Regions from separate parts of the Massilia sp. PWRC2 genome, predicted to be linked through region 1. Evidence: predicted binding sites of a transcription regulator. Region 1 holds the regulator's gene; the other holds the start of a gene.
The links. The regulator sigma-54, encoded in region 1, starts transcription at its own class of promoters, with help from an activator protein. The targets are predictions, from matches to a motif close to TGGCANGNAANCTGCTTT.
Positions count from the first base shown of each region.

Region 2: the regulator sigma-54 is predicted to act here: its motif matches at 5,994-6,011, upstream of ACP7BZ_RS07690 (TorF family putative porin).

Region 1 is NZ_JAFCUW010000009.1:149,189-163,498, reverse strand. Features, by position in the region: gene ACP7BZ_RS17835 (KpsF/GutQ family sugar-phosphate isomerase) at 1-314, shown strand, start outside; gene ACP7BZ_RS17830 (KdsC family phosphatase) at 314-856, shown strand; gene lptC (LPS export ABC transporter periplasmic protein LptC) at 858-1,469, shown strand; gene lptA (lipopolysaccharide transport periplasmic protein LptA) at 1,512-2,150, shown strand; gene lptB (LPS export ABC transporter ATP-binding protein) at 2,147-2,905, shown strand; gene ACP7BZ_RS17810 (RNA polymerase factor sigma-54) at 2,926-4,416, shown strand; gene hpf (ribosome hibernation-promoting factor, HPF/YfiA family) at 4,496-4,852, shown strand; gene ACP7BZ_RS17800 (enoyl-CoA hydratase/isomerase family protein) at 4,959-6,056, shown strand; gene rapZ (RNase adapter RapZ) at 6,059-6,922, opposite strand; gene ACP7BZ_RS17790 (PPC domain-containing DNA-binding protein) at 6,967-7,368, opposite strand; gene hprK (HPr(Ser) kinase/phosphatase) at 7,368-8,303, opposite strand; gene ACP7BZ_RS17780 (PTS sugar transporter subunit IIA) at 8,355-8,837, opposite strand; gene queF (NADPH-dependent 7-cyano-7-deazaguanine reductase QueF) at 9,032-9,877, opposite strand; gene ilvA (threonine ammonia-lyase, biosynthetic) at 9,892-11,424, opposite strand; gene ACP7BZ_RS17765 (YqaA family protein) at 11,626-12,117, shown strand; gene ACP7BZ_RS17760 (DUF3683 domain-containing protein) at 12,278-14,310, shown strand, end outside.
Region 2 is NZ_JAFCUW010000003.1:1,306-15,615, reverse strand. Features, by position in the region: gene ACP7BZ_RS07720 (HPr family phosphocarrier protein) at 1-264, opposite strand, end outside; gene ACP7BZ_RS07715 (PTS sugar transporter subunit IIA) at 347-745, opposite strand; gene gshB (glutathione synthase) at 747-1,691, opposite strand; gene gshA (glutamate--cysteine ligase) at 1,779-3,080, opposite strand; gene ACP7BZ_RS07700 (ammonium transporter) at 3,234-4,793, opposite strand; gene ACP7BZ_RS07695 (P-II family nitrogen regulator) at 4,806-5,144, opposite strand; gene ACP7BZ_RS07690 (TorF family putative porin) at 5,156-5,905, opposite strand; gene ACP7BZ_RS07685 (accessory factor UbiK family protein) at 6,177-6,452, shown strand; gene ACP7BZ_RS07680 (translation initiation factor) at 6,490-6,849, opposite strand; gene ACP7BZ_RS07675 (2OG-Fe(II) oxygenase) at 6,846-7,232, opposite strand; gene ACP7BZ_RS07670 (choice-of-anchor L domain-containing protein) at 7,584-8,486, opposite strand; gene ACP7BZ_RS07665 (YifB family Mg chelatase-like AAA ATPase) at 8,920-10,434, shown strand; gene msrA (peptide-methionine (S)-S-oxide reductase MsrA) at 10,456-10,962, opposite strand; gene ACP7BZ_RS07655 (hypothetical protein) at 11,081-11,617, shown strand; gene ACP7BZ_RS07650 (ABC transporter ATP-binding protein) at 11,625-12,386, shown strand; gene ACP7BZ_RS07645 (putative ABC transporter permease subunit) at 12,383-13,936, shown strand; gene ACP7BZ_RS07640 (DUF1840 domain-containing protein) at 14,031-14,310, shown strand, end outside.

The DNA.
Region 1 (14,310 bases):
CGCAGGCGCTGCTGGAAATCACCCAGAAGGGCATGGGCATGACCGCCATCGTCGACGCCGCGCAGCGCCCGATCGGCGTGTTCACCGATGGCGACTTGCGCCGCCTGATCGAACGGGTGCAGGATTTTACGAAGATCATGATCCGCGACGTCATGCATGCCGACCCGCGCCGCGTGCGCGCCGAGCAGCTGGCGGTCGACGCCGTCGCCATCATGGAACAGCACCGCATCAACCAGATGCTGGTGGTCGATGCCGACGACAAGCTGGTGGGCGCCCTGCATATCCACGACCTCACGCGCGCCAAGGTGATCTGATGATCAACGCTGACTACACCCTGGACCACGTGCGCCGCGCCGCTGCCGTGCGCCTGCTGATCCTCGACGTCGACGGCATCCTCACCGACGGCAGCCTGACCTACGGCGCCGATGGTGAAGTGACCAAGACCTTCAATGTGCTCGACGGCATGGGCATCGAGCTGCTGCAAAAAACCGGCGTGCCGGTGGCCATCATCAGCGCCCGCAAGTCGGCGGTGGTGGTACGCCGCGCGGCCGATCTGAAAATCGCCCACGTCTACCAGGGCACGCACGACAAGCGCATCGCCTTTGCCGAGCTGCTGGCCTTGACTGGCTTGACGGCAGCCGACTGCGCCTACATCGGCGACGACGTCATCGACCTGCCGCTGCTGCGCCAGGTCGGCTTTGCCGTCACCGTGCCCAGTGGCCACGGCGAAGTGCAGCACCGCGTGCACTACGTCACCCGTGCGTCCGGCGGCCGTGGCGCCGTGCGCGAACTGTGCGACCTGATCATGCGCGCCCAACACAGCTACGACGCCGCGCTGGCGCCGTACTTCGCCTGACATGGCACGCCCCCGCCACAAGCGCACTTCGCACCGCTGGCAGGTCAGCGCCACCATCGGCGCTGGCGTCCTGCTGGCCCTCGGCAGCTTCTGGCTGGTCGAAGTGATCAACCGCGGCGATTTTGCCAGCAGCAGTGTCGCCCGCAGTGAACCTGACTACATCGTCGACAATTTCAGTGTGGTCAAGATGACCGCTGACGGCAAGCCGCGCTACATCGTCGCTGGCGACAAGCTGACCCACCGCCCCGATAACGACACCGCCGACATCGTGCTGCCGGTGGTACAGAGCCTGTCGCCGCCGCTGCCGCCGATGACCATGACGGCGGCGAATGGCCGCATCGACCAGACGAAAAATATCGTCGACATGATGGGCAACGTGCTGGTCGAGCGGCCGGCATCAAATCAGGGCCCGCACCTGCGCCTGAAAACCGAGGCGCTCACCATCCTCACCGACGAAGACAAGCTGCGCACCGATCTGCCGGTCGAGATGCTGCAGGGTGACACCGTCGTCACCGGTGTGGGCATGCTGGCCGACCGCGCCGCCGGCCAGATCGATATTTATAACCGCGCCCACCTGGTCTACCCGCCGCCGCCGCCGCAGCGCCGCCGCTAGCGGGCGCCGTGACGTCCCTTTTTCTGAAATCGAGAACCGACCATGCCATTTCGTTTTTTTAGCCGGGCCCTGTTTGTCGACGTTGCCGTCGCTGTTGCCGTCACCGTCACCGTCGGCGGTGCCGCCCGTGCCGAACGCGCCGACTCGTCCAAGCAGACCATCGTCGATGCCGCCTCCATCACCATCAACGATGTGACGCAGACGCGCACCCTGGTGGGCAATGTCGAACTGCAGCGCGGCACCCTGTTGATGAAGGCCGGTCGCGCCATCATCAAGAGCGACCCGGAAGGCTACGTCTACGCCACCTTTTATGCCGATCCGGGCAGCCTGGCCACCTTCCGCCAGAAGCGCGACGGCGGCGATATCTGGGATGAGGGCGAGGCCGAGCGCATCGAATACGACAACAAGCTGGAAATCGTCAAACTGTTTTCAAAGGCGAAGATCACCACCGTCGAAAACAAGCGCAAGACCCAGGAAGTGCAGGGGCCTTATCTGTCCTACGACAGCCGCAAGGAAGTCTATGCGGTCGAGAACGATGTCAGCGGCACCACCAAGGCCGATGGTGGCCGCGTACGGATGGTGATCGAGCCGAAGCTGCCGCCGGCGCCAGGCGCAGCGCCGGCACCAGCACCTGCATCAGCACCAGCGCCAGGCGTTCCCGCAGCGGCGAAAAAGCCATGATCGAAGCGAAATCGTGTGGCAGCACGCTGATCGTGCGCGGCCTGCAAAAAAGCTATGGCAAGCGGCTGGTGGTGCGCGACGTCTCGCTGCAGGTCGAGTGCGGCGAAGTGGTCGGTTTGCTGGGGCCGAATGGCGCCGGTAAAACCACCTCGTTCTACATGATCGTCGGGCTGGTGCCGTCGGACGCCGGCACCATCGACATCAGCGGCGTCGACATCTCGCGCCTGCCGATCCACCGCCGCGCTGCCCTCGGCCTGTCGTATCTGCCGCAGGAAGCGTCGGTGTTTCGCAAGCTGACGGTGGAAGAGAATATCCGCGCCGTGCTCGAGCTGCAAAAAGTCGACGGCAAGGCCTTGACCAAAGCGCAGATCACCGAGCGGCTCGACAGCCTGCTGGCAGATCTGCAGATCGACAAGCTGCGCGACAACCAGGCTTTGTCGCTGTCGGGCGGTGAGCGCCGGCGGGTGGAAATCGCCCGGGCGCTGGCCACCAACCCGCGCTTCGTGCTGCTCGATGAACCATTCGCCGGGGTCGATCCGATCGCCGTCATCGAGATCCAGCGCATCGTGCGCTTTTTGAAAGAGCGCGGTATTGGCGTCCTCATTACCGACCACAATGTGCGCGAGACGCTGGGTATCTGCGACCGTGCTTACATCATCAACCAGGGCGCCGTGCTCGCTTCGGGCAGCCCTGACGACATCATCGCCGACGAGTCGGTGCGGCGCGTGTACCTGGGCGAACACTTCCGCATGTAAGCATCCGTCAAAAGCGAGCCATGAAACAGTCACTTCAACTACGTACCTCGCAACACCTGGCGCTCACGCCGCAGCTGCAGCAGTCGATCCGCCTGCTGCAACTGTCGACCCTCGAGCTGCACCAGGAACTCGAGCATCTGTTGTCCGACAATCCCCTGCTCGAGCGCCTCGACGATCCGCTCGACCACTCGGTGCGCCTGCTCGCCGACGGCGCCGTCGGCGCCAGCGGCAATGCCGAAGCACCTGAAGTGGGCAACCAGGATGCACCGCCCAACGCCGATGCACCGGCGGCCGACGCCGACAGTGGCGAAGCGGTCGACATGGGTGGCGAGAGCACCCAGGACACCAGCGCCGACAGCGAAGACTGGAGCGAAGCGTCGCGCAACAAGTCGCCCGACGACGAGGAATCGCGCCCGCAGATCGAAGCGACCGCCACCACCCTGCGCGAGCACCTGTCCGAACAGATGCGCCTGGCGATGCTGGAACTGCGCGACCGCGCGCTGGTCGAACTGATGATCGATGCCCTCGACGACAATGGCTATCTGACCGAGTCGCTCGAAGAGATACTGGAGCGCATGCCGGCCGAGCTGGAGATCGATGCGGACGAACTGAAAACCGCGCTCTCGCTGCTGCAAAGTTTTGATCCCGCCGGGGTGGGCGCGAGGAATGCCGGCGAGTGCCTGGCGCTGCAGATTCGCCGCATGCCGGCAATCGCCATGGTGACGCGCCGCATGGCGCTCGAGATCGTCTGCAAGCACTTGACCTGGTTCGCCCAGCGCGAATTTAACAAGCTCAAAAAAGCGCTCGCTTGCGATGACGAAGATTTGCGCGAGGCGCAAGTGGTGATCCGCCAGTGCAACCCCCATCCGGGCGCCGGTTTCGGCGCCGGCACCTCCGATTACGTGGTGCCCGACGTCATCGTGCGCAAGGCGCGCGGCGGCTGGACCGTCAGCCTGAACAATGACGTCATGCCGCGCCTGCGGGTCAACAATATGTACGCCAGCCTGCTCAAGCAGGGCAAGGGCGAGGGCCAGATGGGCGCCCAGTTGCAGGAAGCAAAGTGGCTAATCAAAAATATGCGGCAGCGTTTCGACACCATCTTGCGGGTCGCCGAAGCAATTGTGGAGCGGCAACGTAACTTTTTTTCGCACGGCGCGGTCGCCATGCGTCCCCTTGTGCTGCGTGAAATTGCTGATACACTGGGCCTACACGAGAGCACTATCTCCCGGGTAACCACTCAAAAATACATGCTGACCCCGCATGGAATGTTTGAGTTGAAATATTTCTTTGGCAGCCACGTGGCGACCGACGCCGGCGGCGAAGCATCGTCGACAGCGATCCGGGCACTCATCGTGCAATTGACAGGAGCGGAAGACCCGAAGAATCCACTTTCAGACAGCAAGATCGCAGACATGCTGGGGGAACAAGGTATGGTCATAGCGCGCCGCACGGTGGCCAAATACCGTGAAGCGCTGAAAATCCCGCCCGTCGCTCTTCGCAAGAATCTGTAGATCGTTTTTTCAGTGTTCCTCTGCGTCCCGCTTTATGCGGTTTGCATGAACAGGAAGCGACATCATCAAAGGAGTGTGTATGAATCTCACAATCAGCGGACATCATCTTGAAGTGACCCCAGCCATCCGTGAATACGTACAGAGCAAACTGGAACGCGTCCGGCGCCATTTTGATCAAGTGATCGACATTGCCGTCATCCTCACCGTCGACAATCTGACTGAAAAAGAAAAACGGCAAAAAGCCGAAATCAACCTCCGACTTCCGGGCAAGACCATCAACGTTAACGCCCTGTCGCACGACCTGTATGCCGCCATCGACGGCTTGATCGACAAGCTCGATCGCCAGGTCATGAAATACAAAACCCAGGTCCAGGACCACGATCACCAGGCCATCAAGCACCTGTCCGAAGAAGAACTGCCGGCCGCTGCTGCCTGAGTCACCAGGTCCCCTAATATGGATGAGGGCGCCCGCGGGCGCCCTTGTCACGTCGGGCGTGCCGGCGTCGCTGCTAGAATAGGTGTTTTCCCCTCTCTCTGCCGCCATGACCGACTTCGTCAAGACCCGCATCGCCAACCGCACCGCCATCATCACGCTCGACCGTCCGCGCACCCTCAATTCGCTGTCGCTGGAAATGATCCGCGCGCTCACCGACGTGCTGCTGGCGTGGCAGGATGACGATGCCATCGACGCCGTGGTACTGCGCAGCAGCACCGACAAGGCCCTGTGCGCGGGCGGCGACATCCGCTATTTTTACGACGTCGGCACGCTGCCGACCACCGGTGGCAGCGCCTCGCTGGAAGATTTTTTCACCGAAGAATACCGCCTCAACCACCTGATTCACTTTTATCCGAAAACCTATATTGCCCTGATGGATGGGGTGGTGATGGGGGGCGGTCTGGGCGTGTCGGAAGCGCACCGCCAGCGCGGCTTGCGGGTGGTCACCGATGGCAGCAAACTGGCCATGCCGGAAGTGAACATTGGCCTGTTTCCCGATGTGGGCGGCAGTTATTTTCTCAGCCATGCACCGGGCCGGCTGGGGTATTACCTGGCACTGACGGGCTTGACCGTGCGCGCCGCCGACGCCCTCTATTGCGGCCTGGCCGACACCTTCGTGCCGCAGGCACAGATGGCGGCGCTGCTTGAACTGATCGAGACCACCCCAGGCACCCAGCTGCGCGCTGCGGTGGCGGCGTTTGCCGCGCCGCACCGGGCCGCCGCCGACGCTGCTCTGGCGCCGCTGGCCGAGGCGCGCGCCGCCATCGACCGCCATTTTAGTCATTCCACCATTGAAGCCATCATTGCTTCGCTGGCCACCGACGACAGCGTACTGATGCAAAAAGCGCTGGCCGCCATGCACAAGCGCTCGCCGCTGCTGTTAAAAGTGACCCTGCAACTGTTGACGCGCGGCGCCAGCCTCGATCTCGCCGATTGCCTGCGCATGGAACGCATCCTGGTGCGGCGCAATTTTGAACATGGCGAAGTGCTCGAAGGCATACGCGCGCTGGTGATCGACAAGGACAATGCGCCGGTGTGGAACCCGGCCACGCTCGAAGGTGTGACGGCAGCGATGGTCGAACGGTTTTTCGCGTCACCGTGGCCGGCGCGCGCGCATCCGCTGCGCGACCTCGGGAAAGAATAAAGCTACGATTGTTCGCGGTGGCGCAGCACCACCCGTTCGGTGGGCGCGAAATACGCCGCCAGCCGCTCGGCCATATACACCGAGCGGTGCTGACCACCTGTGCAACCGAGCGCCACCGTCAGGTAGCTGCGGTTGTCGGTTTTAAATGAGGGCAGCCATTTTTCAATGAACGCGCGGATATCTTCGAGCAGTTCGCCGGCCGCCGGCTGGGCGTCGAGGAAGGCGATGACGGGCGCATCCATGCCGGTCAGCGGGCGCAGCCTGATGTCGTAGTAGGGATTGGGCAGGGCCCGCACATCGAAGACGAAATCGGCATCGAGCGGCACGCCGAGCTTGAAGGCAAAGGACTCGAAAAACAGCGTCAGCGGCGCGCGTTCGAGCGCCACCAGTTCCTTGATCCAGGCACGCAATTTATTGGCGGACAGGTCCGAGGTATCGATGACCAGGCCCAGTTGCTCGATGGCAGACAGCCGTTCGCGCTCTTCGGTGATGCATTCGATCAGGGTGCGGCGCGACGCCGGGTTTTCGTCCGGGCGCAGCTGGTGCGACAGCGGGTGGCTGCGGCGCGTTTCGGAAAACCGCGCCACCAGCGAATGGGTATTCGAGGTCAGGAACATGACCTTGACGTCATGCCCCTGCGCCTTCAGTTCGGCCACATTGACGGGCAATTCGACCAGCGACTCCGAGCTGCGGGCATCGACCGCCACCGCCAGGCTGGGCACGCCCTCGGCGATCAGGGTGTCGACCAGTGGCCCCAGCAGGGCCGGCGGCAGATTATCCACACAATAGTAGCCGGCGTCCTCGAGAACGTTGAGGGCCACCGATTTGCCGGAGCCGGAAATACCAGAAATGAGGACGATTTGCATGGCGCGATGATACCGCATCCGGCGCCAGGGCGAACGGCGCGGCCTTATTTGCGGTCGGGCCGCACCACCAGTTCAGGGTAGCCGCTGGCAGTATCGTAGGCACGCGCCAGTTGCCAGCCGGTCGTTACTGCCAGCAAAATTTCGGCGGTGGTACGCACGATATTGCCGTACACCACGTGCCCGCCCAGCACCTGGCCAGCGCTGTCGGCCACCGCCATGTGCAGATGGGCACCGTCGGCCGTGATGGCGCCGGCCATCGAAATAATTTCAAAGTCGCCCGTCAGCACGCTGGCATCGGCAGCGCCGGCAAAGCGCAGGCGCGCGCCCTGCAAGCTGCCCATGCCGGAGACAACAAAGGCGCCGCCCAGTTGCCGGTCGCTGAGGGCCTGCTCGAGTGCGCGGCGCAAGTCGGCGCCCGGTGGCAGACGTAGCGGCAAGCTCTCCACTAGTCGCCGCTCATCGCCTGGCGCTGCCGTTCCATGAATTCCTGCAAGGTATCGATACCGCGCAGTTGCAGGATCGTATTGCGCACCGCCGCCTCCAGCAGCACCGCGATGTTGCGGCCAGCCGCCACGGGAATCACCACTTTGCGGATCGGTAAGCCCAGCACATCTTCGGTGGGGAACAGGAAGGGCAGGCGCTCGGCTTCTTCTTCGAGGGCGCTGCGGCGCACCAGGTGGACGATCAATTTCAGGCGCATCTTGCGGCGCACGGCGGTTTCGCCAAAAATCGCCTTGATGTCGAGCAGGCCAAGGCCGCGCACTTCGAGCAGGTTTTGCAGCAGGGGCGGGCAGCGCCCCTCGATCATATTTGGCGCGATGCGCGAAAATTCGACGGCATCATCGGCCACCAGGCCGTGGCTGCGGGAAATGAGCTCGAGCCCCAGCTCGCTCTTGCCCAGCCCGGAGTCGCCGGTGATCAGCACGCCGACCCCCAGCACATCCATGAAAACGCCATGCATGATGATCCGTTGCGCCAGCTTTTTCGACAGGTAGACGCGCAGGTAATCGATGACCTGGGCGGCCGGCAGCGGGGTGGAAAACAGGGGGATATTTTGTTCGTCGCAAATGGCGAGGATGTCGGGCGGGGTGTCGAGCCCCTGGGCGATGATCAGGGCGGGGGGGCCGCCGGCGATCAGTTCGCCAATCACGTGGCTGCGCGAATTCGATTTGAGGCGGTGGTAATAGGTCAGTTCCTGGTGTCCGAACACCTGGATGCGACCCGGGTGGATCAAATTGAGGTGGCCGACCTGGTCGGCGGCGGAGGCGACGTCGCCCGAGATCAGCCGTTCGCCGCCGGGGAAGCCGGCGAACCAGCCCAGTTGCAAGCTTTCGCGATTGTCGTCGTACAGCCGTTGGATCGTCAGCGGAGATTGCAGCATCGAGTGGTCTTCAGTAAGTGGAGGGCTGGAAGGCGCCCGGCACGAAGAAGTTTAACCCAAGGCCTGCAGGCTCGGTTGCCAATTGATAATGCGCGAATGGACCGCGCGCGGGTCGGTCTCGGTCGACAGCACGGTGCGGATGGCGTCGTCGGAAAACATTTCGGCGATCTCGGAAAGGATTTCCAGATGCTGCTGGGTGACGTGGTCGGGAATGAGCAAAAAGAACAGCAGACTGACCGGCTGGCCGTCGGGCGATTCGAACGGAATCGGCTCAGCCAGGCGGACGAAGGCGGCCAGCGGCGATTTTAAACTCTTGCTGCCCTTGATGCGGCCGTGCGGCACGGCGACGCCATGGCCGAGGCCAGTGGAGCCAAGCCGTTCGCGGGCGAACAGATTGTCAGAGACGGTCGAGCGGGCGATGCCGCAGTTATTCTCGAAAATCAGCCCGGCTTGCTCAAATGCCCGCTTTTTGCTGGACACCTCGAGATCGAGCTGGACGTTTTCGAGCGATAAAATTTTACTAAGATTGGTCATAACACTAAAAGTGGTGCAATCCGCACATTGACTTGCGACTCGGAATTATAGGCTTGTTTGCAGGCAGTGACACCGCATTTATTGGTGTGCAAGCACTGGAACAACGGTCGCTGTCGAAGTCCCACCGTATGCCCCCCCGGGAAGGTGGTCAAGGGGACGCTTGAGCGCCCTTGTGCAACATCAAACCGTCCAGTTTATTGCCGTGCGTTACGTAAATTCAAGGGAGGGGCACTCGTAAAGTTGGCGCGCCACGGGTTGATATCAAGGCCGCCGCGGCGCGTATAGCGCGCATAGACGGCCAGTTTTTGCGGCTTGCAGGTGCGCAAGATATCGACAAAAATCCGCTCGACACATTGCTCGTGAAATTCATTGTGTTCACGGAAACCAATCAGGTAACGCAGCAGACTTTCCTGGTTGATTTGCGGTCCCACGTAATGGATTTGCACGCTGGCCCAGTCGGGCTGTCCCGTCACCAGGCAATTCGATTTGAGCAGGTGAGAGATCAGCTTTTCTTCGACCGGTGCGCCATCAAAGTTGGCAGTTAGCTGCTCGGGAGCGGGCGCATAACTGTCGATCTCGAGGTCGAGACGATCGAGCAGCAGGCCGTCCAGTTCGCCCATGTTGAGCTGACCGAACTGCTCGGGCAGGCACAGGCGCACTTGCACGGGGGCGCCGAAGCCAGCCGACAAGTCTTCGCGCAGCAGGGCCAGCAAGGCTGCTTCGTTGGCCAGCCGAGTCTGGTTGAACGAATTCAAATACAGTTTGAAGGATTTCGATTCGACGATATTTGGGCTGTCGGCCGGCGCCGTGATGGTAGCAATCGCCACCTGCGGCTTGCCACGCATGTTCAGCCACGACACCTCGTAAGCGTTCCAGATATCGACACCAAAAAACGGCAGCGTGCCGGTCAGCTGCAATTCATCGCGCTTGCCCTGGCGGGCGATCGGGAACAACAACTCGGGGGCGTAATCGCTGCGATAAGCGGCAATTTTGCCCAGTGGCGAATCGGTCGGCGTGTTGGCGGCGGTATCGGGCATCATGATCAATCAGTGCATTATAAAAATAGTTTGTAGACGGGGTTGGCCGACTCGTCCCAGTGGCGGTAGCCGAGGCTGGCAAGGAACAGGCGGAAGGCCCCCATTTCTTCACCCGGCACTTGCAAGCCGACCAGGATGCGGCCGACATCGCCGCCCTGGTTGCGATAGTGAAATAACGAAATATTCCAGTTCGGTGCCATGCTTTCCAGGAAGCGCATCAGCGCGCCCGGGCGCTCGGGAAATTCAAAACGGTACAACAACTCGTCGTGGGCCAGCGCACTCTTGCCTCCCACCAAATGGCGGATATGCAATTTTGCCAGTTCGTCGTGGGTCAGGTCGAGCGTCTTGAAATCGTGCTGCTCAAAATGACGGGCAAGCAAGCCCGATTCGCTGCGGTTGCCAATCTGGATGCCGACAAACACGTGGGCCTGGGCCTGGTCGCTGACCCGGTAATTGAACTCGGTGACATTGCGCGGGCCCACCAGCTGGCAAAAACGCCGAAAACTGCCACGTTCTTCCGGCATGGTGACGGCAAATACCGCTTCGCGCGCTTCACCGAGCTCGGCCCGTTCGGCGACGAAGCGCAGGCGGTCGAAATTCATGTTGGCGCCGCAGGCAATTGCCACCAGGGTTTGGCCGGCGATTGGCTGTTTCGACATGGCCGCCCGTTCGACGTAGGCCTTGGCGCCGGCCACCGCCAGCGCGCCGGCCGGCTCGAGGATGCTGCGGGTGTCTTGAAACACGTCCTTGATGGCGGCGCAAATGGCATCGGTATCGACGATGATGATGTCGTCGACCACCTGTTGCGCCACTCTGAAGGTTTCTTCGCCCACCAGGCGCACGGCGGTGCCGTCGGAAAACAGGCCGACGTCGGGCAGGGTGACGCGGTGGCCCGCCTTTAAACTTTTCGCCATGGCATCGGAATCCAGCGTTTGCACGCCGATGATTTTAATGTCGGGGCGCACCGCCTTGACGTAGGCGCCGATGCCCGAAATCAAGCCGCCGCCGCCGATGGCGACAAAGATGGCGTGAATCGGCCCCGAGTGCTGGCGCAGGATTTCCATGCCGATGGTGCCCTGGCCGGCAATCACGTCGGCATCGTCGAACGGGTGGACAAAGGTCAGACTCTGCTCCCGCTCGAGCGTCAATGCGTGGTTGTAAGCGTCCGTGTAGGAATCGCCGTGCAGCACGATTTCGACGTTGGCGCCGCCCCGCTCGCGCACGGCGTCAATTTTCAGGGGCGGGGTGGTGGTGGGCATGACGATCAGGGCGCGGCAGCCCAGCCGGGCGGCCGACAGCGCCACCCCCTGCGCATGGTTGCCGGCCGAGGCGCAAATCACGCCCCGCTTGAGCTGGGCCGCAGACAGCTGCGCCATCTTGTTATAGGCGCCCCGCAATTTAAAGCTGAACACGCTTTGCATGTCTTCGCGCTTGAAATAGATGCGGTTGTCGAAACGCTGCGACAGCGATGGCGCCAGTTCAAGCGGCGTTTCCTGGGCGACGTCATAGACGCGCGAGGTGAGGATTTTCTTCAGGTAATCGATGGTCATCAGGATGGCAGGCAGTCTAGGCAGTCAGTGGACATTCAAACGAAGCTGACCAGAACTGACCAGCACGGCGGATGACCGGTCTGGCAGTGCGACCCGCGTCCTGGATAGCGGACGCTGCATATCGTGTCGTTACAAGCAGTTTTCCTTATTATAATAGACGCCTCCCCGCCATGCCTGTGTCGCCGACCCGGGTCTTCCCTGATGATCGAGTCCGCCGTCCTGTGGCTGTTAAAACTGGTTGCCGCGCCCGCAGTGGGCTTGTGGTCGATCTTTTTAATTAGTTTTGTTTCCGCAACTTTGCTGCCGCTGGGGTCGGAGCCGGCCGTGTTCGCCGTCATCAAGGCCAATCCAGCGCTGTTCTGGTCCGCCATCCTGGTGGGAACGCTGGGCAACACCCTGGGTGGCGCCTTTGATTATTTGCTCGGTTACCGGGCCAAGCTGGCTTTTGCCAAAGAGCGCCGCACGCGCTGGTTTGGCTGGCTGGAACACTATGGACCGAAAACCATGCTGCTGTCGTGGCTGCCCGGCATAGGCGATCCCCTGTGCACCATGGCGGGCTGGTTGCACATGCCATTCTGGCCCAGCGTCGCCTACATGGCGATCGGCAAATTCGTGCGCTATCTCAGCATCACGTACCTGCTGCTGTATGTGCCGGACGGGGCCTGGAAAAAGCTCGGTGATCTGCTCTCTTGAGGGTAGATTGCTGCGCATTGCTTCGGTCTTTTTTGGTTTGACCAAATTTTAGGTTGTACAGGCTTGCTTCCATCGCCATTGCTTCGGCCCCCCGTCCAACGTGGTGCAGCGCAATACGCTAGAATGGTTATCCGCAGTTCAGCCCCTATGCCCTCACTCCATGAACGCCCCAGTCCAGATCCAGGCCCTCCTGTCCGACATGCCGCTCGGCCCGGCGCCCACGCGCTTGCGCGAAATCCCCTATAACTACACCTCGTTTTCCGACCGCGAAATTGTCATTCGCCTGCTCGGTGAAGACGCCTGGCAACTGCTCAACGAATTGCGCGGTTCGCGCCAGACGGGGCGCTCGGCGCGCATGCTCTACGAAGTGCTGGGCGACATTTGGGTGGTGCGCCGCAATCCCTATCTGCAAGACGACATGCTGGACAACCCCAAGCGGCGCGCCGAACTGATCGAGGCCTTGCACCACCGCCTCGCCGAAGTCGACAAGCGCCGCCTGGCCACCGGTAGCGACACGGACAGCGACGCTGCCGTCAGCGCTGCCCGCAGTGCCGCCGTCGAGCGTCTGCTGGCCGCCGCCCGCAAGGCAGTCGATGATTTTGGTGCCGAGTTCCGCGCCACCTATGACTTGCGCAAGCGCGCCCTCAAGGTGCTGGGGCGCTATACCGCCAAGCACAACATCTGCTTCGATGGCATCAAGCGCGTTTCCCACGTCACCGACGCCACCGACTGGCGCGTCGAATACCCCTTTCTGGTACTCACCCCCGACAGCGAGGATGAAATGGCCGGTCTCGTTACCGGTTGCATCGAACTGGGGCTGACCATCATCCCGCGCGGCGGCGGCACCGGTTACACGGGCGGCGCCATTCCCCTGACGCCCATGTCAGCCGTCATCAACACGGAAAAACTGATCGACCTCGGTGCCGTGGAAATGACGCGCCTGCCCGGCCTCGAGCGCGATTACGCCACCATTTATTCGGGCGCTGGCGTGGTCACCAAGCGCGTCTCCGACGCTGCCGACCGCGCCGGCTTCGTGTTCGCCGTCGACCCCACTTCGGCCGAAGCGTCCTGCATTGGCGGCAATATCGCGATGAATGCGGGTGGCAAGAAAGCCGTACTGTGGGGCACGGCGCTGGACAATCTGGCATCGTGGAAAATGGTCGATCCCAATGGCGACTGGCTCGACGTCACCCGCCTCGATCACAATCTGTCGAAAATTCACGACGCCCCATCTGCCACCTTCCTGCTCGAGTGGACCCACCCGAACGCCAAAGGCGAAGCGAAAAGCGCGCCCTTTAAGACGGAAACCCTGGTTATCCCCGGCAGCAAGTTCCGCAAAGAGGGCCTGGGCAAGGACGTCACCGACAAATTTCTGTCCGGTCTGCCCGGCGTGCAAAAAGAAGGTTGCGATGGCTTGATCACGTCGGCGCGCTGGATTTTGCACAAGATGCCGGCGCATGCGCGCACCGTGTGCCTGGAGTTTTTTGGCCAGGCGCGCGATGCCATTCCATCGATCGTGGAAATCAAGGATTACCTCGACAACTTGCCGAAGACGGGCGGTGCCCAGTTTGCCAGCGTGCGCCTGGCGGGCCTCGAGCACCTCGACGAGCGCTATCTGCGCGCGGTCGGCTACGCCACCAAGTCGAAACGCGCCGTGCTGCCGAAAATGGCGCTGTTCGGCGACATCGTCGGTGACGATGAAAACGCCGTTGCCATTGCCGCCTCCGAAGTGGTGCGGCTGGCCAATACCCGGGTCGGTGAAGGTTTTGTTGCCGTCAGTGCCGAAGCGCGCAAGAAATTCTGGCTCGACCGCGCCCGCACCGCCGCCATCGCCAAGCACACCAACGCTTTTAAGATCAACGAAGACGTTGTTATTCCGCTCGGCCGCATGGGCGAGTACACGGATGGCATCGAGCGCATCAACATCGAACTGTCGATCCGCAACAAGCTCAAACTGGTCGAGCAGTTGCGCGCCTTGATCGGCGGCGGCAACCTGCCGGTGGGCAAAAGCGACGATGCCAACGGCGAAGCGATCGGCATCGAAGAAATGCTGGGCGACCGCGTGCAGCAGGCCGATCTGGTGCTGGCAGCAGCGCAGGCGCGCTGGCTGTGGCTGCTCGACAATCTTGACACCGATTTGCAGGAAGGCCGCTACCGCATGGCCGAGCTCGGCCTGCAAGAGCTGGCCGTCGC
Region 2 (14,310 bases), on a different contig from region 1:
GCCTTCGCCGAATTTGTCGTTGACCAGCGCCGTCAGCGCCGTGAGGGCATCGCCCTCGTCGGCGCCATCGGCTTCGAGCAGTACCTTGGCGCCTTTGCCGGCGGCCAGCATCATCACCCCCATGATCGACTTGGCATTGATGCGGCGGCCGTTACGGGTCAGCCAGATTTCGCTTTTGTACTTGGCAGCGAGCTGGGTGAATTTGGCGGAGGCACGCGCATGCAGGCCCAGCTTGTTGATGATTTCCAGCTCTTGTTGGATCATGTTCGTCGTCTTGGATAAATGGCTCTTGACCGCCCCGGAGCATCTCCGGCGCCCTTGGTTGTACTGCGCCTGCTTGTTTTACTTATACCCGGATGCGATTGTCGACCCGCACCGCGCCACTCTGGGCGCCGGCCAGCGCCATTTCCACCACCACGTCGAGCGTGTCGCGCCGGTAGGTGATCGCCCGCAGCAGCATGGGCAGGCTGATGCCGGCGATGACTTCGACCTGACCGGGCACCGTCAGCGAATTGCAGCAGTTCGATGGCGTGCCACCCTTGATATCGGTGATCACCAGCACGCCATTGCCGTCGTCGAGGCGGCTGATGGCAGCGCGTGCCAGCTCGTGCACCTCGGCGATGTCCTGATCGGCGGTAACGTCGATCGCCTCGAAGCGTTCGGTGGTACCGCGAAAGACGTGGGCCACGGCAGCGATAAAAGCCTGTCCCAGCGGCGCGTGCGTGAGCAGCAGGATGCCGACCATATCAGCGCTGTGCCCGCGCCTCGACGGCGTCGATGAACACCGCGGCGACATCAAAGCCGGTCTGGTCGAAGATCTCCTGGAAGCAGGTCGGGCTGGTGACGTTCACTTCGGTCAGGTAATCGCCAATGATGTCCAATCCTACCAGCAGAAGACCACGCGCCGCTAGGAGTGGACCGAGAGTTTCGGCAATTTCGCGGTCGCGCGGCGAAATCGGCTGGGCGCGGCCGACGCCACCGGCGGCCAGGTTGCCGCGCACTTCGCCGCCTTGCGGAATGCGCGCGAGCACAAACGGCAACGGTTTGCCATCGATGACCAGCACGCGCTTGTCGCCGTGGACGATGGCGGGAATGTATTTTTGCGCCATGATCGTGCGGGTACCAAGTTCGGTGAGCATCTCGATGACCGAACCGAGATTCATGCCGTCGTCCATGATGCGGAAGATGCCGGCGCCGCCCATGCCGTCGAGCGGCTTGAAAATGACGTCGCCATGCTCGGCGTGGAAGGCGCGCAGGCGGGTGTCGCTGGAAGTGACCAGGGTGGGCGAAGTAAATTGCGAAAACTGGGCGATCGCTAACTTCTCGTTGTGCGAGCGGATCGCCGCCGGGCTGTTGAAGACGCGCGCACCCTGGCTCTCGGCCAGTTCCAGCAATTGGGTCAGGTAGACGTACTCCATGTCGAACGGCGGGTCCTTGCGCTCGATGATGGCGTCAAATTCGCGCAGTTCCATCGATGCTACGGCCACCACGCTGTACCAGTCGGTGGCCGCGCCGGTCAGGGTGATCTGCACCACCTCGGCGCTGACCACGCCGTTTTCCAGCGCCATGTGGCGCTGTTCGAAGGCGTACAGGGTGTGCCCGCGCCGCGCCGCTTCGCGCATCATGGCGAAGGTCGAATCCTTGTAGATTTTAAAACTGGACAGCGGGTCGGCGAGAAAGGCGATTTTCATGGGACATCCATCTTGGCTAATGCCTGATTTTAGCCCGAATTGGCCGCTGGCGCGGGGATCAGGCCGCTTGCGGCGGCCGCTGACAGATTAATAGACTTCGGGATTCGGATCGGTACGTTCCATTTCGAGCGACGCCGCCAGCAAACCGAGCCGCGCCACCACCCCGTACACATAAAACCGGTTCGGCGCTGCCGTGCCCGGCTTGGCGCGCAAATCGGGCACGGCATGCTGCTGGGCGAAGGCCAGCGGCACAAATTGCGAGCCCGGCGCATTCAGATTCTGGTCGACGCCTTTTTCCGCATGGACCCGGTAAAAGCCGCCCACCACGTAGCGGTCGATCATGTAGACCACCGGTTCGGCCACCGCATCCTTGATGTTTTCGTAGGTCGGCACACCTTCCTGGATGATGATGTCGCTGATGCGGCGGCCATCCTTGACAATCGACATGCGCTCGCGCTGGGCGCTGCTCAAGTCTTTCAGTTCGTTGGCATCCTTGATGGTGAGAATGCCCATGCCATAGGTGCCGGCATCGGGTTTGAGGATGACGAAGGGCTTCTGGTCCTTGATGCCGTATTCCTTGTACTTCTTGCGGATCTTGGCCAGCAGCGAGGCAACATTGTCGCTGAGGCACTCGAGGCCGTCCGGCTGGGCGAAGTCGACTTCGCCACAGCGCGCATGAAAGGGATTGACCATCCACGGATCGACATCGATGAGCTTGCCGAATTTTTTCGCCACTTCATCGTAGGCGGCCAGATGATTGCTCTTGCGCCGAATCGCCCAGCCCGCATGCACGGGCGGCAGCAGCGACTGCTCGTGGATATTTTCCAGGATGGTGGGCACGCCCGCCGACAGATCGTTGTTAAGCAAAATGGTGCAGGGATCGAAGTCCTTCAAACCCAGCCGGCGGCCATTGGCCGAGCGCACCAGCGGCTCGATCACCAGCATGTTCCCGTCGGGCAGCGCCAGCGGGGTCGGCTCGGTGATCTCGGGCGACAGCGAGCCGAGCCGCACATGCAAACCCGTCTGGCGGAAAATCTGCATCAGGCGGGCGACGTTTTGCATGTAGCTGGGATGGCGGTTGTTGATTTCCGGGATCAGCAGCAGGTTACGCGCATCGGGACAATATTTGTCGATCGCCGCCATGGCCGCCTGCACGGACAGCGGCAACATCTCGGTGGCAAGATTATTAAAACCGCCAGGGAACAGATTGGTGTCGACGGGCGCCAGTTTGTAGCCGGCGTTGCGCAAGTCGACCGAGCAGTAAAATGGCGGCGTGTGCTCTTGCCACTCGAGACGGAACCAGCGCTCGATGGCAGGGGTCGCTGCCAAAATCTTCTTTTCGAGGTCGAGCAGCGGGCCGGTCAATGCGGTGACGAGGTGGGGAGCCATGATGTCCTTGGAACTTCGTTAATTATGAAAACACTAAATCGGGACGAAAGTCCCATTTTAAAGGACTTGGCTTGCCCTGAATGCAAAAAAGGCGCCCGCGGGGGGCGCCTTGTCTGACCCGCGCGAAGCGGGCCCTTCATTACAACTTCTCGATCAGGAATGATACGCCGATTCACCGTGGCTGGAGATATCCAGGCCTTCGCGTTCTTCCTCTTCAGGTACACGCAGACCGATGACCAGGTCGACCAGTTTATAGGCGATCACGGAAACCACTGCCGACCAGATGATGGTGGTACCGATGGCGGTTGCCTGGGTGATCACTTGCGAGCTGATTGAATAGGCATCGGTCGACATCTTGTTGGTGACATAGTCGAACACGCCCTGGCCGCCCAGCTGGGGCGCAGCAAACACGCCGGTCAGCAGGGCACCGAGGATACCGCCGACGCCGTGCACGCCGAACACGTCGAGCGAATCATCGGCGCCGATCAGGCGTTTCAGACCATTCACACCCCACAGGCACACCACACCGGCGAGCAGACCGATGACCAGGGCGCCCATTGGACCGACGTAACCGCAGGCCGGGGTGATGGCAACCAGACCGGCCACCGCGCCGGAGGCGCCGCCCAGCATCGAAGGCTTGCCCTTGGTCAGCCATTCGCCGCACACCCATGACACGGTAGCGCAGGCAGTAGCGAGCAGGGTATTAATGAAGGCCAGGGCAGCAACGTCGCCTGCTTCGAGCGCCGAACCGGCGTTGAAACCGAACCAGCCGACCCACAGCATGGATGCGCCGATCATCGTCATCGTCAGCGAGTGCGGTGCCATCGACTCACGGCCATAACCGACCCGTTTGCCGATCATGATTGCGCCAACCAGGCCGGCCACTGCGGCGTTGATGTGCACCACGGTGCCGCCGGCGAAGTCGAGCGCGCCTTTTTGCCACAACCAGCCAGCTTTGGCCGTTTCGGTGGCCAGGGTCGCGGCATCCTTGATGGCGTCAGGGCCAGTCCAGAACCACACCATGTGGGCGATCGGCAGGTAGCCGAAGGTGAACCACAGCACCATGAAGGCCAGTACGGCGGTGAACTTGGCGCGTTCGGCAAAAGCGCCGACGATCAGGCCGCAGGTAATGGCGGCGAAGGTGCCCTGGAAGGCCACATAGATAAATTCAGGAATCACGACACCCTTGCTGAAGGTGGCGGCAGTGGTGAAGGTGGCGGTGGCTGGATTCCAGATGCCCGACAGGAAAGCACGGTCGAACTTGCCGAAGAACGCATTGCCCTCGGTGAAGGCGATCGAGTAACCGTAGATGCACCAGAGAATAATGATGACGGCGAAGATAAAAAACACTTGCAGCAACACGGACAGCATGTTTTTCGAGCGGACCAGGCCGCCGTAGAACAGGGCCAGGCCGGGAATCGTCATCATGATGACGAGCACGGTGGCGACGAACATCCAGGCGGTGTCGCCCTTGTTCGGCACCGGTGCCGCAGCCGGGGCAGCGGGTGCGGCGGCAGCGGCGGCAGGCGCAGCGGCAACCATCGGCGCGACGGTCGGGGCGGCGATCGGGGCGGTGGTAACGGCAGTGGTGGCAGCGGCAGGCGTTGCAGCATCGGCTGGCTTGGCGGCATCCTGCGCAGAAGCGCCCAGGGCGCCGCACAGGGAAACGGCCACGGCCATGCCGGACAGCCATTTTTTAAACGTAAATTTCATTGAAGTTTCCCCTTAAAGTGCGTCGTTGCCGGTCTCGCCGGTACGGATACGGATGACCTGCTCGAGGTTGTAGACGAAAATTTTTCCATCGCCAATCTTGCCGGTGCGCGCAGCTTTTTCGATCGCTTCGATCGCCTGATCGACGATGGCGTCGTCGACCGCCGCTTCGATCTTGGTTTTCGGCAGGAAGTCGACCACATATTCGGCGCCACGGTACAGCTCGGTGTGGCCCTTTTGGCGACCGAAACCCTTGACTTCCGTGACGGTGATACCCTGCACATTGATGGCCGACAGGGCTTCACGCACCTCGTCGAGCTTGAACGGTTTGATAATTGCAGTAATTAGTTTCATGACTGGCTCGCTCAGAAAGTTTTGGACACACTCAACACGGCGCCGGTACGGGCAAGATTCTTGCCGGACGGGCTGACGTAGGCCTTGGTATCGGCATAGATGGCGGCCAGCGCGACCGAGACGATGCCGAAATCCTTGGTGACGCCCACCTTGTAGTCGGTGTACGAATAGGCGCCGTTATGCTTGACGTTTTGATGGCCGGCGTGCAGGTTCAGTACCAGCCCTTCCATCAGGTCGATATTCGCACCCAGGTCGAGGTAGCCGCTGCCCTTGCTGTCGGAGGTGCCGAACAGGTTGGTGGTCGAATGCGAATACTTCAGGTAGGCAGGACCGTAACCGACCTGGCCATACAGTTCGAAGGTGTTGGCGCTGGTCGACAGGCCGTTCGATGGGTACAGGTAGTACAGGCCGCCGACGTCGTAGCTGATGCCGGGGGCGATTTCGCCCTTCTTGCCGCCGTAGATATCCCACTCGACGTTGCCGTCGCCGCCGGCATCCTTGATCCAGTGAATGGTCGACAGCCAGGTGCCCGCATAGAAGCCGCTCGGGTTGTTGACATAGTCGGCGCCGCCCTGCAGTGCCGGGTTCAGGCGCGACTGTGAAATACCGCGGTAGCGGTAGTCACTGGTCAGCGCGGCATTGAAGCTCACTTCGTTATCTGGCTTGGGAGCATCTTCGGCACGGGCGGTGGTGGACGTCAGGGCTGTAAAAACCAGGCCGAGCGCTGCGAGAAGTTTCAACTGTGTATTCAGTTTTTTCATGACAATCCCTAGTAATTGAATCGTGTGATGCAATGGCGGTTTAAAATCGGTCAGTCGAAAACGGCAAAATTGACGGGACATGAATGCTTTAGCAGATTGCATGCCAGCTCAAAGTTGCACGACAACGCTTGTTTTTTCGCCCATTTACCCCAAATTTGCATTTAATAAACTGTTTGGCCGCCGTGGTGCACAGCGCCCCCTGTCCGGCGCACCCAATTAAGGCAAATACCGCACCGCTTTGGTGCGCAACTCGACGATTAAAAGGATTCCCATGGATATGAATAGTTTTTTCAACGACTTGCAGGGCAAAATCAGCCAGGCCATCGACAATTCTCCCGTCAAAGACGTGGAAAAAAATGTCAAAGCGATGATGACCCAGGGGTTTTCCAAGCTCGACCTGGTTACCCGCGAAGAATTCGATATCCAGGCGCAGGTGCTGGCCAAGACCCGCGCCAAGCTGGACGCGCTGGAATTACAGATCAGCTCCCTGGAAGCGCGGCTGGCAGCGCAGGCCGCCGCGGTGCCACCCGTGATTTTTTCGAAGTAATCAAGCAATCAAGCAAGCGTCTGCGCGGCTGCACTGGTTAGCCGCCGCCGCGTTTGGCGGCGTGCCCTGCCTGCAGCAAGGCTTGCAGCACGGCGTCGCAATGATCGCCCTGGATTTCGATCACGCCGTCCTTGACGGTGCCGCCGGCCCCGCAGCGGCTGCGCAACTGTTTGCCCAGCGCGGTCAGGGCGTCGCCCGCCAGCGCCACCCCGGTTACCACGGTGACACACTTGCCGCCGCGCCCCTTGGTTTGCCGGCTCACCTTGACCTGGCCATTGCCCAGCACCGTCTGCTGGTCCATGTGGGCGCAGCGACAGGCCGCGATGGCCGCGCCACAGCCGGCGCACAGGCGTCCCGTTTCAGTGGAATACACCAGCCGGCTGCCAGCGCCGCTCATGGTTTGAGCGTGACCGCGTGCCCCAGCACCCAGCCGATCGACAGCACATAGCGGCTGCCACCGATCACCGGCGTCACGCTGTGCTCGCTGAGGTCGGGGCGGAACAACTTGATGCGGCCGCTGGTAAACAGCGGCGCATGGCAAACGAATTGGCCACCGGCGGGCGATGCCTTGAGTACCACGTTGAGCCGGTAGTGCCGGCCCGATTTGACCGGGTCGGTGTGCGGCGCAATCTGCGCGCCGACCGGATAGCGGATCAGATAACTGTCAAAGCGCAGCGGCCAGGCCGCCGTCAGTAGCAGCATCTTGTCGTAGCCGCCAGCCTGGCGGCCCCGTTGCCAGCGAAAGGCGGTGGCGGCGTACGAGGTAAGGCGGGTAAACAAGCGGCGGACCTTCTATTGATTATCGTCAGTCGGGAGCGGCCATGATGGTGCGAACGACAGCCGGCGTCAAGCCGCTGTCTTGAATAACCGGCGCGTACTCCCAGCAGCTGCGCAGCCGCTGCTGCGGGTAACGTGGCGGACTGGCGTGGTCCGGAAGAATCTGATCTGGGATTGCGTCGGCCGTGCCGGCCGCGTCCTGTCACCGACAGCATCGAGGCGGCAACTGAATTGCCATCGCAGCAATGCAACACCATGGTGCTGCACGAACAAAGGGACCTCAAAAGAGGTCCCTTGCCTGAACACGTCATCGCCGCGCATGCCTGAGCAAACGCGCCGATCGGGTGAATCGACTTACTTGCTCGACTGCTTGCGGCGCGCCAGGGCGCCGCCGGCCAGCGCGATACCTAACAAGAAAACGGTGCTTGGTTCCGGGACGTCGCTGCTGAGCCCGCCGACGCCGGACAGCCCAGCCGTCAGCGAGTTTAAGTAGACGGCACTGTCATACACGGAGTCCGATGTATCGGCCACGCCGAACATCAAGGTGTGGGTCAGCAGCGCCTGATTGAGCAGGCCGGTAACGGTCAGCACATTGGTCAGGCCATCGTATTCGATACCATAAGCGCCAGCGACGTTCGAAATGAAATTATTGGAGCCAACAGCATTCGAAATCAGGCTGCCATTGCTGAACTTGGCGTAATTCACACCATCGATGAAGAAGCCAAAGATGTCGGTGACGGCCTGGTCAGGAAATTCTTCGGTACCAAAGACGAATTTGGCAGAGACCGATGACACGCCGCTTTCGACGGTGAAGTCAAATCCGAGCGTATTGGCATCGTTGGTAACCGATCCCGAGAGTGCTGACAACTGGGCGTTGGCACCGCTTCCGGTAGTTGTAGAGAAGTTAGGACTGGTGTTAGTCAATGGTACGACTGCCTTGCCGGAGGTGAGCACGACACCATCGGCCATGGTCAGCGTTGGCGTCGTGCCGGTTTTTGGCGCAAGGTTAAAATTCGAGTAAGTGCCGTATTGCTGGATGGCCGCCGAGTTGGTGCCCTGAATCTTGACGGTATTGGCAACAATACTGATACCGCTGTTCGACGCCAGGACGGCATCGGCCATGGCAGTGACGCCGGTGCTAGTTGCAGGAACCGTGGTCACGACCACTGCGTTGGCGTTTGATGCAAACATCGCCAGCGCAATTGCGGCGCTGACGGCGGTTTTGACGATCTGTGAAGCTGGTGGGTGCATACGCATGTGACATCCTTAGTGATGATTTTTAAATTTAATACTGACCTTCGTAAGCAAAATCCATGCCAATGTTTTTATTTCTAAAAATTCAAATTAAATCAAGTAGTTAAGAAACTTTTGAATCATTCAATTTTTTGACTGTAAGAAATTTCGACACCTAAATTTGTTTGTCTAATAAATATTGCTCAATAGTGTTTAGAGTGACATTGTCGGTGGCAATGAGGCCGGCGGCGGACAGGCGGCGTTGTTAACGCCGCCGCCGTACTGGTCTCGCGCAAGCCAGGGCGGCGATATGGCGCATGACGGCCGAAGCGGCGCGAGGTTTTCCTGCACCTGCTTTGCCTGGCCTGCGCAGTGCGCCCGCTTGGTCGCCCTCAAGGTGGTGCAGCGCGGCGCGCCTAGTATCGGCACGGTCTGCAGCCACTTGATTGGAAAGCCCATGGGCCTTGCCGTTTTGCGTAGCCGCGCCCTGGCCGGCATGGACGCCCCCGCCGTCAGCGTCGAAGTCCATCTGGCCAAAGGTTTACCTTCTTTTACGATTGTCGGCCTCGCGGACACCGAAGTGCGCGAATCAAAAGACCGCGTGCGCGCCGCCCTCGCCACTGCCGGCTTCAAAGTGCCCAGCCGGCGCGTGACCGTCAACCTGGCGCCGGCCGACTTGCCGAAGGAATCGGGACGCTTCGATCTGCCCATTGCGCTGGGCATCCTGGCGGCCTCGGGCCAACTGCCGGGCAAGGAACTGGACCAGTATGAATTTGCCGGCGAGCTGTCGCTGTCGGGACAATTGCGGCCCATCCGCGGCGCGCTGGCCATGACCTTCGCCATGCACCGCAGCGATCCGGCGCCGCGTGCCTTCATGTTGCCAAGCGCGAATGCTGATGAAGCGGCGCTGGTGGCCAGCGCCCATATCTATGCGGTCGACAGCTTGCTACAGGTGTGCGCCCACTTCGCCGGCGGCGACCGCGCTGCACGCATTGGCCGCCACCACTCCAGTGCCGCCATCTTGCCATCGCCTGGTCCCGACTTTGCCGACGTCAAGGGCCAGCCGCAAGCCAAGCGGGCCCTCGAAGTGGCCGCCGCCGGCGCCCACAATGTACTCATGATGGGTCCGCCCGGCACCGGCAAGACCATGCTGGCCTCGCGTTTTGCCGGCCTGTTGCCCCCCATGACGGACGACGACGCCCTAGAGGCAGCCGCCGTGCAATCACTGACGCGGGGGTTTTCGGTGGCCAGCTGGAAAGTACGACCGTACCGTAGTCCCCATCACACCACGTCGGCGGTGGCGCTGGTCGGTGGCGGCCCCATCCCGCGGCCGGGCGAAATTTCTCTGGCCCACTGCGGCGTGCTGTTTCTCGATGAATTGCCGGAATTTGACCGGCGCGTGCTGGAGGTACTGCGCCAGCCGCTCGAATCGGGCATGGTGACCATTTCGCGGGCGGCCCACCAGGCCGATTTTCCCGCGCGCTTTCAATTGATCGCGGCCATGAATCCGTGCCCGTGCGGCTATCTGGGCCATGCCTCCGGAAAATGCCATTGCAGCGCCGAACTGGTGGCGCGTTACCGTCATAAGATTTCCGGGCCGCTGCTCGACCGCATCGACCTGCAAGTCGATGTCGCCACCCTCGACCCGGATCTGGTCGCCGGGCCGTCCAGTGGCGAGGCCAGCGCCGTCATCGCCGCCCGCGTCGCCGAGGCAGCAACGCGGCAGCGTCAACGTCAGGGGTGCAGCAACCAGCAACTGGCGCCGCGCCAGGTCGAGCAATATTGTCAGCTCGACGTCTCTGGCGCCCGCCTGCTGCGCGACACCATGGCCCAATGGCACTGGTCCGCGCGCGGCTACCACCGCGTGCTCAAGGTGGCGCGCACCATTGCCGACCTTGCCGGCAGCGAACGGATCGCCCGTGGCCACGTGGCGGAAGCGATTGGCTACCGTCGCACGCTGCAGGAACAGTAAGACCCCTGCAGATCGCGCCGATCACGCCCGTTTCGGCAACTTCCAGTCGGGCCGCACGTAGTGGCAGGTGTAGCCGTTGGGAATGCGCTCGAGATAATCCTGGTGCTCCGGCTCGGCTTCCCAGAAGTCGCCCGCGGGCGCCAGTTCGGACGCCACCTTGCCGGGCCAGATACCGGAGGCATCGACGTCAGCAATGGTGTCTAGCGCGGTCGCTTTCTGCGCCTCGCTGGTGTAATAAATAGCCGAGCGGTAGCTCAGGCCAACGTCGTTGCCCTGCCGATTCCTGGTCGACGGATCGTGAATCTGGAAGAAAAATTCAAGCAACTGGCGATAACTCATGATGGCCGGGTCGAAGACCACTTCGATGGCCTCGGCATGGGTGCCGTGGTTGCGGTAGGTGGCATGCGCCACGTCGCCGCCGGAATAGCCGACGCGCGTGCTTTTAACGCCCGGCATGCGGCGGATCAGGTCTTGCATGCCCCAGAAGCATCCGCCGGCAAGAATCGCAGTTTCAGTCGTGGTCGTCATTATTATCCTTGTGGTGAGTTCCTCCCTATATTAGCCCGTTTGGTGATTTTCCAAGGCGCGATTGCTGCCACCGTGGCCGCGCTGGCGTCGCCGCCCCTGCCCTGCTACCATCAATCCCATGACAAGTTACCTCCCCCTGCGCCCTGGCCTGCTGGTCCTGGCCCTCTCCCTGAGTCTGAGCGCGTGCGGCAACGCCACCAACTGGCGCGATTACAACAGCCAGGAGGCGCCCTTTCGCGTAATGTTCCCCGATAAGCCATCGGTCCACCAGCGCACCATCGATCTGGCCGGCATGAAAGTGGCGATGACGATGACGGCGGTCGATCTTGACGGCACCATGTATGCCGTCGGCAGCGCCGAAGCGCCCGATGCCGCCAGCGCGCAGGCAGCACTGGCGGCGATGAAAACGGCGCTGGTACGCAATATCGGCGCCACCGTCAACCGCGAAGCATCGCGCGCAGCGTCGTCGGCCAGCGGCCAGCGCGCCAGCCTCGATGTCGAAGCGACTGGCATGCAAAACGGCACGCCGATGAAACTGGTCGCCCATTTCGAAGCGCGCGACCGGCACTTTTACCAGGTTGTTGTGATGGGCAAAGCGAAGGCGATGCCGGCCGAACAGGTCGAGCAGTTCATGCATTCGTTTACATTGCTGTAAGACGGCCATGCCCGACACCTCTCCCGCCCTGCGCCTGCGTGGCCTGTGCAAGCAGTTCGGCCGCCCCGCCGTCGATCGCCTCGACCTCACCGTGCAGCGCGGCGAACTGTACGCCCTGCTGGGCCCGAATGGCGCCGGCAAGACCACCACCTTGCGCATGGTGGCCGGTTTGCTGGCGCCCGACGCCGGCACCATCGACGTGCTGGGCGTCGACCTGGCCAACGCGCCGGCGCGCGCCAAGCAACAGATCGCTTACCTGCCCGATGAACCGATGCTGTATGCCAAGCTCAAACCGACCGAGTACCTGGAATTTGTTGCCGGCCTGTGGGGTGTCGACGCCACCGCGGCGGAAGCGCGCGCGCGCAAGCTGCTCGACTGGCTCGATCTAACGGCGCACGCACATGAATTGACCGAGGGTTTTTCGCGCGGCATGAAACAAAAGCTGGCACTGGCCGGGGCGCTGATCCACCAACCGCAATTGCTGATCCTCGATGAACCGCTCACTGGCCTCGATGCCGCCGCCGCCCGCCAGGTCAAGGACTTGCTGCTCGAGCACACGCGCAATGGCGGCACTGTGCTGCTGACCACCCACATCCTCGAGGTGGCTGAACGGATGGCCCAGCGCATCGGCATCATCCAGCACGGCAAATTGATCGCCGAGGGCACGCTCGAGCAGTTGCGCGGCCAGACCGCCCATGCGGCCGACGGCCGGGCGAGGGAAGGCGCCACGCTGGAAGACATTTTCTTGCAGCTGACGGGACCGGTGTGACCTTGCGGCCCGGCAGCGCGCTGTGGCTGCTGCGCCATGAACTGCGCCTGTACTACTTCAGGATGGGCGGCGCCAGTGCCAGCAAGGGACGGGCCAGTCGCGGGTCCAGCCGCAGCAACATCGTGTTGATCGTGCTGGCCAGCGCCGGCCTGCACGCGTTTGCCTATTTACTGCTGCCATCGCTGGCCGGCGAAGGCAGCGCGCCGGCCGTGCTGATCGGCATTGGCATGCTGTGCGCGGCAGCTTTCAGCCTGATGGTTTCGCAGGGTTTGAAAACCAGCGTCGAGGTGCTGTTTGAACGGGGCGACATGGACCTGTTGCTGTCATCGCCGCTGCCGTCGCGCAGCCTGTTTGTGGTGCGTCTTGGCGCCGTCGCCATCGGTACCGCCAGCCTGTATCTCTTTCTGCTGGCGCCCTTCGCCCATGTCGGCGTGCTGCTCGGTCAGCCGCACTGGCTGGCCATTTATCCGTTGGTGCTGGGCGCGGCGGTGCTGGCCGCGTCATTGTCGATGCTGTTGACGCTGGCGCTGGTGCGGCTGATCGGCATACGCCGCACGCGCGTGGCGGCGCAGATCCTGGGGGCGCTGGTGGGCGCGCTGTTTTTCCTGCTCTCGCAAGTGTATGCCAACAGCAGTGGCCTGCTGCGCCAGCGGGTCGCCAACTGGTTCGCGGTCCACTCCGCTGCAGGCGGCGCTTTCGCGGCCGACAGCCCGTTGTGGTTGCCCGCACGCGCCAGCCAGGGCGACGGCGGCGCCCTGTTGACGGTTGCCCTGCTCGGTCTGCTCGCGTTCATCCTCACCGCCCATTGGACGCACGGATTTTTTGTGCGCGGTGTGCAGCAGGCTGCCAGCCTGGTCAAGCATGCGGCGGCGCCAGCCGGTGGCCAGCGCTACCGCTTCGGCCGCAGCCTGGCGCGCACCATCTTCGTCAAGGAATGGCGGCTGATAGCCCGCGATCCCCAGCTGATCTCGCAGGTGCTGCTGCAACTACTTTACCTGCTGCCGCTGTGTTTTCTGGTGGTCGTCAAGTCACCGTCGAGCGTGCCGGGACTGGGCGCGTCGCTCACTTATCTGTGTGCCTCACTGACGACCGCGCTGGCGTGGCTGATGATTGCCGCCGAAGATGCGCCGGATTTACTGCGTGCTGCGCCGGCGTCGGCGGCGACGGTGGCGCGCGCCAAGCTGGCGGCGGCGGTGGCGCCCGCACTGTTGTTGCTGGCCGCACCGCTATTGTGGCTGCTATGGCGGGCACCGCTGACGGCACTGCCGCTGGCGCTGTGCGCGAGCGGCGCCAGCGTGGGCGCCGCGCTGGTGGTGCGCTGGTGTGCACCACCGGCAGCGCGCGGCGATTTTCGCCAGCGCGCCAAGGGCAATTTCTTGAATACTTTTCTTGAGCTGGCCACCGCCATGGCCTGGACCGGCCTGGCGATGCTGGCGCTGACCGTTGCCCAAACTGGCCGGCTCGATACCAAGGCCATCTTCGCCGTTGCCGCCTTGGTGGCGCTGCTGCTGGGATTGATGGCGGTAGCGTGGACGCGCCGCCGCCGCTGAACCGATTCAAGCGCGCACGCTTGCCCTGCCAGCGCACCTGTGACTCGTGTTATCGTTTCGCCATTGCCGTACTCTTATAGAAAGACTTGATCTTATGTTAATTACCTTCCACTCCAAAGCCGCTGCCGACGTCACCATGTACAAGGAACACGCCAAGCGCATCCTCGACCTGCTCGGCAAAGACGTCACCCGTGGAGTGATCACTGCCGCCGAGGCGCTCGACGCCGTGCAGGTGCTGGAAAAAGAAATTGCCGATACCCGCGCCCACGCCGCCTCCGACGACATGCAGCGCGATGTCAACGCCCATCATGGCGACGCGGCAGAAGACGCCGATCATGAAGGCGCACAGCTAGTCAGCTTCAGCACGCGCGCAT